2 regions of the Pedobacter cryoconitis genome follow, and region 2 is predicted to be linked to the other one. Evidence: riboswitches for the same ligand, from Rfam matches in the RefSeq annotation. Region 2 holds a riboswitch; the other holds the start of a gene.
The links. Region 2 has a riboswitch for cobalamin ahead of AY601_RS03895 (ABC transporter substrate-binding protein). Riboswitches for the same ligand answer to the same signal wherever they lie in the genome.
Positions count from the first base shown of each region.

Region 1: another riboswitch for cobalamin. It lies ahead of AY601_RS09350 (acyl-CoA thioesterase); the one in region 2 lies ahead of AY601_RS03895 (ABC transporter substrate-binding protein).

Region 1 is NZ_CP014504.1:2,175,793-2,180,956, forward strand. Features, by position in the region: gene metE (5-methyltetrahydropteroyltriglutamate--homocysteine S-methyltransferase) at 1-1,751, opposite strand, end outside; gene AY601_RS09345 (Lrp/AsnC family transcriptional regulator) at 1,988-2,449, shown strand; gene AY601_RS09350 (acyl-CoA thioesterase) at 2,487-2,870, opposite strand; cobalamin riboswitch at 3,119-3,304, opposite strand; gene AY601_RS09355 (Crp/Fnr family transcriptional regulator) at 3,613-4,191, shown strand; gene AY601_RS09360 (quinone oxidoreductase family protein) at 4,264-5,164, shown strand, end outside.
Region 2 is NZ_CP014504.1:914,973-920,136, reverse strand. Features, by position in the region: gene AY601_RS03900 (iron ABC transporter permease) at 1-1,017, opposite strand, end outside; gene AY601_RS03895 (ABC transporter substrate-binding protein) at 1,028-2,197, opposite strand; cobalamin riboswitch at 2,224-2,401, opposite strand; gene AY601_RS03890 (AAA family ATPase) at 2,447-2,983, opposite strand; gene cbiB (adenosylcobinamide-phosphate synthase CbiB) at 2,991-3,926, opposite strand; gene AY601_RS03880 (pyridoxal phosphate-dependent aminotransferase) at 3,911-4,924, opposite strand; gene AY601_RS03875 (cobyric acid synthase) at 4,929-5,164, opposite strand, start outside.

The sequences.
Region 1 (5,164 bases), 1.3 Mb from region 2:
GGGCGAGGCTGATCATTGCGGACAAAAGACCACTGTAAAATCGTAACAGGCCCAGTTAACATACCTTTGACCAAACTCTTCGTTAATGATTGTGCAAATTCTGTCCAATAAACCGTCATTGCATTTGGTCTGTGCACATCACCGTAAATGATAGGAGGTTTAACGCACCGGCTACCATAACTCTGTACCCAGCCATTTTTTGTAAAGGTGAAACCATCCAGCTGTTCGCCAAAATATTCTACCATGTCATTGCGTTCAAACTCCCCATGAACCAATACATCAATACCGACTTCTTCTTGCCAGCGAATTGTTTCTTCCGTCTCTTTTTTCAATAAGGTATCATATTCTGCAAGCGTAATATCGCCTTTCTTAAACTGCGCTCTCCAGCTTCTTACTTCAGGAGTCTGTGGGAATGAACCTATAGTTGTAGTTGGGAAAATAGGCAATTGTAAAATTTCCTGCTGTGTCTTTTTACGGATAGAGAAGGGACTTGTACGCGTTGCATCTTTAGCCGTAATAGCATTCACGCGTTGTTTGATCTGCTCGTTATGAATAAGTTTGGAAGTGCTGCGGCTAGCGGTAGCCTTTTTGTTTTCTTCCAATTTCTCCAATGCAATTGCATCCGGGTTTTCAGAAGCCAATGCTTTCAATACCACTACTTCATCAATCTTTTGTTTAGCAAAAGCTAACCACTGCTTAATTTCAGGAGTTAAGGTTTTATCGTTGGTTTCTAAATCCAAATCACAAGGTGAATGTAATAATGAGCAAGAAGGTGCAATCAATACGCGGTCGCTTCCTAATTGAGCTACCGCTTTTTTTATGATCGATAAGGACTGCTCAAAATCATTTTTCCAGACATTTCTTCCATCGACTACGCCCAAAGATAAAATTAATTGTCCAGGGATAGCAGTGAGCACCTCATCCAGCTGTTCTGGATTACGCACTAGATCAATATGCAATGCATGAACAGGCAATGATGCTGCTAAAACCAAATTATCTTTTAAACCTTCAAAATAAGTAGCTACCAGGATTTTTAGCAGTGGAAATTTCTTTTTCAGCTCAACGTAAACATACTGGTAAGCTTCTTTCGCCTGAGCATTAATATCTAAAGCAAGAAATGGCTCATCAAACTGTATCCATTCCGCGCCATGCGCTTTTAACTCTGTTAAAATCTCTACATAAACTGGAAGCAAACGTTTCACCAAATCCAATTTATCAAAGCCTTCCTCCTTTTCTTTGCCCAATAACAAATAAGAAACTGGTCCAATGATTACAGGTTTACTATTGATCCCTAACCGCTTTGCACTTACAAACTCGTTAACGATTTTATTAGAGAATAATTTGAACTCCTGATTTTTATAAAATTCAGGAACGATATAATGGTAATTTGTATCTAACCATTTTGTCATCTCCATCGCTGTAATGTCCAATCCTTCCTTCTGATATCCCCTTGCCATAGCAAAATACAAATCCATTTCATTGTTGGATTTTAGCGCTACCTGGTTATAGCGTTTTGGGATAGCACCTACTGTTAAGGACATATCCAGGATCTGATCATAATACGAAAAATCGTTAGAAGGGATCAGATCTATTCCTGCTTCCTGCTGTAATTTCCAGTTGTGCTCGGATATATTTTTGCCTTTACTTAATAATTCGGTTAAGGAAATCTTGCCTGACCAATATTGTTCACAGGCTTTTTTTAGTTCTCTGTTGCTACCAATTCGTGGGTAGCCAAGGTTGTGCGTTTGCATCTTTGTTCAACTTTTTAAATGGTTAATAATCATTGTAAAAAAATTTCCCGGTTATTGCTTAATATCCGGCGTTTTATTCGCTACAATCAGTTTTTAATTCCTAACAAATGTATATATGAAGATTTTAAAACTACACAAAACGCAATAAATAAGGATAAATAACTTTTTAACGATCAATCATAAGCATATTATGCTTTTAAGTGATTATTTTTGATATCACTAAGGGAAATTATTCTATGGAAGAACTGGACGGCACAGATTTATTACTATTAAAGATATTAGGTAACAATTCAAATTACACAATAAAAGAGCTTGCTGCCAAAGTAAGTTTATCACCATCTCCTGTTTTTGAGCGCGTGAAAAGGTTGGAAAGTAATGGATATATTAAGAAGTATATTGCGATACTTGACCCCGAAAAATTTAACCAGGGATTTATTGTTTTTTGCAATATCAAGCTTAAACAACATGATAGAAAAATAGGCCATCAGTTTGTAGAAGATATTTTAAAGATCGATGAAGTTGTGGAATGCTATAATATTTCGGGGGATTTTGATTTTATCTTAAAGGTTTATGCCAGGGATATGAAACATTACCAGGATTTTGTTTTCAACAAATTGGGGTCTGTTAAAAGTATAGGAAGTACACACAGTACTTTTGCAATGGCAGAAATAAAAAACTCGTATAACATTAGTTTTTAAAAATTAACCCGGGTCCAAAGCCGGGTTAATTAAAAATTTACTGGATTAAAACAGGCTTATTATCCTCATCAATCGCTACTAATGTAAAAGCACCGCAGACAACTTTCTCCCTGAACTCTTCCCTCATTTTTTCTAAATAAACTTCTACTTGAATGGTGATACTGGTATTGCCAATATACTGCACCCGGCCGACCAATTCAACCATGGAACCAGCAGGAATAGGCTTTTTAAAATCTATCTGACCACTGCTTACCAGTACAAAACTCTTCCTGCAAAACCGGGTAGCAGTCATAAATGCCGTTTCGGTCATCATCATTAATATTCTTCCGCCGAACATCGTATTGTGATGATTGGTCGTATCAGGAAATACCACTTTAAAAACATGCGTTTCCGATTGATCGATTTTTTCTTCTGTTGTCATGTATAACCAAGTTTATTTAAAACAGGAAGTTGGAATTTAAGATTGTTTGTTTGCATTGTCAGTTTTTTTAGAAAAATTAGCTTCGGTTAAAATGTTCTTAGATTTTTAATACAATGCTGCTGACGGGAAGATTTCAAAAAAAAAGGAGGAATAAAAATACACGGCAATACCAGCACCTGAATACCAGGGACGTATTTTTTCATGTATGAATAAACATCTTTCAGACTAAAGGCTTCGAATCGCGAAAGCATTGTCCATTCGGAATAGGCAGGTCTCCTGACTTGTAACGATTTTCATCATTCTATGGGTAGAACAGTGGATATTTTTTAAATGAAAACCTTTTTTAGTTACTTACAGTTGCGCGACAGTTCGTGATTTACACACGATTCCCTATTAATCTACAATTAAGTATAACCATTTCCGTTTGATGTAACATGCAAAGAACAGTTTTGCAATGTAGAAAATAAAACCAGCTAAAATTAGCTTAACACCGTTAATTGTTCACTTTAATTTTACCCAATTTATAGATTACATTTTTTTAAGCACACCTACAGCATTTAAACGCAATTGACCTATTCTTAAAAGACTTGAATCAATACTGCTGCTACAAGCTCTAAGAATATCTCTTTAATGAATGTTGGCTAGCAAGGATGTGATAACATCAACTCTTATTGTTATAGACAGGATATTAAGTTCATGTTTTGTTTGAAATAAATTCCGGATATTCAGCAAAAAACAGTGTATGCTTGAACAATTAAAGAGAAAATTCCGGATGAGCGATAGTCAGTTTGCCGGATTTTCGGGTTGTCTTAAAAAACTGAAAGTCCCGGCAAAAACAACCTTGCTTGAAGAAGGCGAACTTGCAAAAAAGATATTCTTTATTGAGAAAGGCTGTATTCGTGTCTGGTTTAATAATGATGGCAAGGATCTCACCACGCAATTCTTTTTTGAAAATGAGACGGTGGCTTCCATAGAAAGCCTGAAAAAAGGAATACCAAGTATGCTCAACATAGAAACTATTGAGCCGTGCATACTCTGGTATATCAGTAAACAGGATCTGGAAAAAATACTGTCAGAACTGGAAAACGTACAAGAATTGAAAAACGAATTTATCAATAGCTTATTCGACCGGATGTTTCACTACATGAACCATTTTTTTTCTTTTCTCAGAGATTCTCCGTTAAAACGATACCAGGCATTGATGCAGGAAAAGCCAATGATCATTCAGCGGGTACCTCAGCATTATATAGCATCCTATTTAGGCGTAAGTTCCGTTCATCTCAGCCGTATTAAAAGCCAGCTTATCAAAGAGAAGTCCTGATTTCATTTGATAACAAATGTTATCGCGGACTGAGTAGTGCAGCCGTAAATTTGCTGTATAAATTGATAAACTATGAAAGCAGCAATAATATATCAGGCAGGAGAAATACCTCAATATGCAGAAATACCTGAACCAGTGGTTCAGCACGATCATGAAATTTTAGTGCAGGTAAAAGCCGTATCTATCAAAAACCTGGATAAATTAAAAGCCAGTGGCAAGCATTATTCTTCAGAAAAAACAGCTAAGATACAAATAGTAGGTACCGACGGAGTTGGAACCTTACCAAACGGACAGCGCGTTTATGGTGTTGGTACTTCTGGTACGATGGCAGAACAAGCAACATTTTTAAAAGAATGGTCTTCACCTGTACCCGATGGATTGGATGACGCTACTGCCGCAGCAATGCCAAATGCAGCTATGGGTTCAGCTTTGGCATTGCGTTTCCGTGCCGGATTACAGCCTGGGGAAACAGTTTTAATCAATGGTGCGACTGGTTTTACTGGTAAAATGGCCATTCAGCTTGCAAAATATTATGGCGCAGGAAAGATCATTGTAACCGGAAGAAATGAGGAAATATTGAAGACTTTACCTGCCCTTGGAGCAGATCAGATCATCTCCCTGAATCAGGACGATGTTTCTTTTGTTGACCAGTTAAAAAAGATACACGCAATAACACCTATTAACGTCGTTATCGACTATTTGTGGGGACATTCCGCAGAACTGATTCTCTCTTCCTTAAAAGGCAACGGAACTTTCTCTGCCCGTACCAGATATGTATCTATAGGCTCGATGTCGGGAGACACCATCAATTTATCCTCACAAATACTTCGCAGCATTGACCTCCAGCTTTCCGGCTCCGGTTTGGGAAGCTGGACAAAAGAAGAGGTCGGCTTGCTTTTTCAAGAGATTCTTCCGGAAATGTTTCGCCTTGCAGCAAATCAGCAACTAAAAATGGAGGTAACCACAGTTCCGA
Region 2 (5,164 bases):
TAATTTAGTTGGCCCGGCAATAATCCAGATCACAACAGGTGACCCTACCAGTGCAGTAATCACATTGATTGGCAAAACAGTCTGACTTCCTGGCAATTGTGCAACCAGATCACAAATCAGCATTAAGACTGTTCCAATCAGACAACAAGCAGGAATTAAAATACGGTGGCTTGAAGTATGGAATAAAGCTCTTGCTAAATGCGGCACAGCTATCCCTATAAAACCGATTGGACCGCAAAAGGCAGTAATCCCTCCTGCTAAAATGCTTGTACTGCCAATAATCAGAATTCGTGCACGCTTTACAGTCAACCCCATGCTTCTGGCGTAATTGTCGCCCAGGAGTAAAGCGTCCAGCAATTTTGAAGACAGGAATGAAATTAATAAGCCCGCAAATACGACAATGGCTAAAATTAACAGTTGCCCGCCGGTTACCCCGCCCAAAGAACCAAATGTCCAGAGCAAATAATCTTTAATCAGCTCAGGTGAGCTAAAATACTGCCAGATACTAATTACTGAAAGTGTGATATTCCCAATCATCACGCCAACGATCAATACAATAACGTTATCTTTTAAAGAAGAGGAAATGGACACGATCAAAATCATGATCAATGCTGCTCCTAAAGAAGAAGCCACAATAATTAACCAGCTTCCCGAAATGCCCAATTCTTTAATGGTGTATAAACTGGTAATACTCCCGGCAGACAGCATGACCAGGGCTACCCCTAAACTAGCACCAGCAGTTATTCCTAAAACTGAAGGCCCTGCAAGTGGGTTGCGGAAAAGTGTTTGCATCTGTAAACCGCTGACAGATAAGCCGCAGCCCACAATAACAGCTGTCAGGGCTTTAGGTAACCTGATTTTTTCAATGATATAAACCCAGGTATCATTTCCTGAATCAGCGCTAAATAAGACCTTGACTACGTCTTTCAAAGGGATATGGACGGAACCAAGGGCTACATCAAGCAAGAAAGCCACCACTAATATGGCGAGCAATACTAAAACTTTTATTTTGTTCAATTTCTTAGGATTAATTCAATTGCTTGTAATAAACGAGCTGGTAATCCGGTAGTAATTCGGGATGAAAGATCTTGATTAAGTCGCTTAAGATTAGCTGTGGGTTAACAGCTCCGGATTCCCAATAATCATTGGAACCAATATCATTTACCTTTTTATTAAAGTTAAAAATGTGGTTTTCTTTAAATGGTTTAAAATCAGCATAACGATTGTCTATTGCTTTGATCTCATTTTTACTATCTACGGTTCCTACATTCAACCAGAAATCTGCCTTTAGGGCAACTGGGGCAACAGTTTCAAAATTAAGTGGCAAACTACCTTTTCCATGAACATCTGCCCATTTATAATTTGTGCCGGCATCCTTCAGAAACTGAACCATGTAACTGTCACCATCCGGTACATACCATGTTCCTTTATAAGGCATCCCACAAACCAGCGTAGGCTTAGTTACCGCTTTTTTCCCTATGGCTGCCAGGCGGTTATATTCTTTTTCTACTGCATCAAATTTAGTATTAACGTAGTCTTCCTTATCCATCAATGCGGCCATTAACTTAACCCATTCTGCACGGCCAAGCGGCGTAGTTTCCAGCCATTCAGAATTGAGCATTACAGGTACACCCGCACCGGTCAGCGTTTCGTATTTACTGAATTTAGCATCAGGGCTTCCCATCACCATCACCAGACCTGGTTTCATACTGATCAGCATTTCATCATTCATGGTTCCGTCTATACCAACTTCTTTGACTTTACCCGCAGTTATGTTTTTTCTTACGGTTTCAGAACTTACATATTTTAAGCTCCCCAAACCTGTTATTGCATCTGCTGAACCTGCAAAATCAGCTAATGCGATGTGCATAGATGACATGGCTATTAGGCTTTGGACAGGAATTTGTATCAACTGTGCTTTTTTATAGCCTTCCGGAGCCTTTGCCCCTTTCGCTAATAAAACATATTGAACGGTGTCTGCATGTGCGCCCATACTGGAATAAATACTGACCACTTTATAGTCCTCATAATAATCGATATTAAAGCCTTTGGCGTATTTGATTGCCGCACTGCCGGTCTTTGCGGAGGTATGTTTTTGGCCAGACTGGTTCTGCTTGCAGGAGGTAATCAGCAACAGAGAAACGATCAGACAGGAGAATATTCCCCTGAATGATGAATAATTTGTTTTTTTCATCATAAAGTTTAGCCTTTCTTCCGAAAGCATTTAATAACTATTCCTAAGGCAGGTCTTCTGACTTCCTCAAACTGCGACCTTCCCTTCTTTGCGAAAGTGGTTTTAACAGCAGTTCAATAACGAGGTTTACAGCAGCGGAGACTGTTCCGGATTTACGCCGGGATTCCCTTAAAGCATTTTACGGGCACTTGTTCAATTTTTAATGCGCTTAAAACAGATGCTTCCCTAAAATGCAGCCTTAAGACTGCAAACCTAGATAAAATCGAGGATAAATGCAATGCGCGCTGCCGGCGAGTTTTTGGGAACATCAATCAGCTCGAATCCGCAGGCAGTATAAGCCTTACTGATGGCTTCGTTCAGGAGCACTGCCTCTTCATAGGTTTGCCAGCGTTCACTGTCATTTACATAAATAGCTTCCCATGGTGGGAGTATAAAAACCTGCTTGTGATAAGGGTAAAGCGCTAAAGCAGTATAATATTCTTCCGAAACAGCGACTTCAGCTACATTCAGGTAAGCAATAATATCAGGAATAGCACGGTCAAAGAAAACAATACGATCTGCAGGTGCCTGATTCCAGGAAAGGATCATTTCCCGAAAAACTTTAGCTGAAAAACAGGAAATATCTATCCAGGGCAAACAACATGATCCTTTTGCGGCCTCCTGAATGATCATCTTTCTGGATATTTCTTCAGCACAAAAATAACCTTGTTGCTGCAATCCGTTAATCAGGGTTGTTTTACCTGAGCCGGGGCCTCCGCTAATGATATATTTTTGTACTGGACTGGTCATGGAGTGTTTAGAGCTGAAAGAAATAGATGCTGATGGATAGCACCATGAGCAGGCAAACCCCCTGATTGATACTGCTCACTATTTTGAATTCTTCGTGTTTAATTTCACGGCTGTTGCTACCGATAAGTGGTTTGTCAACCAAAATCCCATGGTAAACATTCGGCCCCCCAAATTGAACATCCAGTATACCGGCGAGTGCCGCTTCAGGATAACCAGCATTCGGGCTTTGATGCTGATGCCCATATTTCATTACGAATTGCCAGCCCCGCATACTAAAAGTTACTAGCAGCATTAATACGGTTGTTATTCTTGCCGGAATAAAGTTGGCAACGTCATCCAGACGCGCTGCGAATTTCCCAAAATATTCATACCTGTCATTGCGATAACCGATCATGGAATCCAATGTATTAATCATTTTATAAGTAAGCATACCAGGGATACCAGCTATAAAGTAGAAAAACAGCGGTGCAATTACGCCATCGCTCAGGTTTTCTGACATAGTTTCAAAAACGGCAACACGGATCTGTTGTTCGTCAAGATTGGATGTATCACGCCCTACGATACGGGATAAGCGTTTGCGCCCGGCTTCGAGCCCTTTATATTTCAAAGTATCAAAAACTTGTTTCCCTTCGGTAATCAGTCCTTTATTAGCCAGAGCGTAATAGACAAAAGCAGTGGCAAAAAGAAAATATACAGGCACACTGTGGCTCAGCATAAAATGGATCGCTCCGTAAAAAACTAAAAATGTTCCGGAACATAAGATCAGCACCATGATCATTCCTTTAAGAAATCTGAATTTCCCCTGATTCAGGTACTTTTCACCCAAATTGATCAGACTGCCAAAAAACCGGACTGGATGTGGTAAACCTTCGGGATCACCAAAGAGTAAATCCAGCAGATAACCTGCAAGCAAGGGAATTACAATGATTATATAGTTTTCCATTCAGCTAAAGCATTAATCAGCAATTGATTTTTATTTTGACTTAAAGTGGCGATACGGATATGTTTTTCGGTAAGTCCTCTGAAATTCCCCGCATCACGGATCAATATATTAAATTCTTTTAGTAAAAACTGTTTTAATATCGCGCCGGTATGCTGATTTGTAGTAGCCAGAAAAAAATGGGTATGACTGGGATAAACTTTCAGCGGACTGCCCTCCAGTTTCCTGATCAACTCATTCCTGTCTGTTAACAATTGCTGCAGGGGAATTTGTATCGTATGGAGATGATCAAAAATAAAATGACCGGCTGCTATAGCCATTGCATTCACTGCCCAAGGCAATTTAAATGACTTTAACCGGTCAATTAACACTGGATTGGCAGCGATATAACCTAACCTTAAACCCGGAATAGCATAGGCTTTGGTCATAGAGCGTAAAACGATCAGGTTGCTGTATTTTTCAATTAAACCAAGTACTGAGGTAATCGATAAAGTAAATTCAATAAAAGCTTCATCAACAACAAACAGGACTTTTGGATGTTTATGAATTAAGGTTTCCAGTTCTTTAAAAACTGATCCGGTAGGATTATTCGGGTTGCAGATAAATAGCAATCCGGTATCACTGGAAATACCGGTCTCCAAATCGTCCCAATTCAGGAAATGCAGCTGATGCCCGAATAATTTACAAGCATCTTCATACTCTGCAAAAGCAGGGATAGTTATTGTTGATTTCCCATTTTTAAAAGCCTGAGCAACCAGATAAATACTTTCGGTACTACCATTGGTGACCAATATATTTTCAGATTTAAAGCCATAGAAAGAGGCTATCTTTTGAGTAAGGCTTTCTGCCAGTACTTCAGGATAACGCTGCACGTGGTCCCATTGCGTAAAAAGATGTTCTTTCAGGCCTTTTGGTGCTCCACCATGCCATACGTTCGTACTAAAATCTGCTGCTAATGTTTGCTGATGTAAATATCCATCGTCTCCGTGTCCCTGAAACATTTTATTAATCTTTTATATGCTGGTATACCTGTTCAATATCCAGGTTTTCTCTTAACAATACCGCTAATTTATCATATTGTTCGCTTCGGAATTGCAAATAATCTACATACGGTACTTGCAAATCGGTATAGGGGGCAACCAAATCATTGATGACGACCTCGTTATCCAGAATACCATGCAGGTAGGAACCCCAGCATTTTTCTGATAAAAAATAGCCATCAGTCTGTTTTTCTTCTAAAT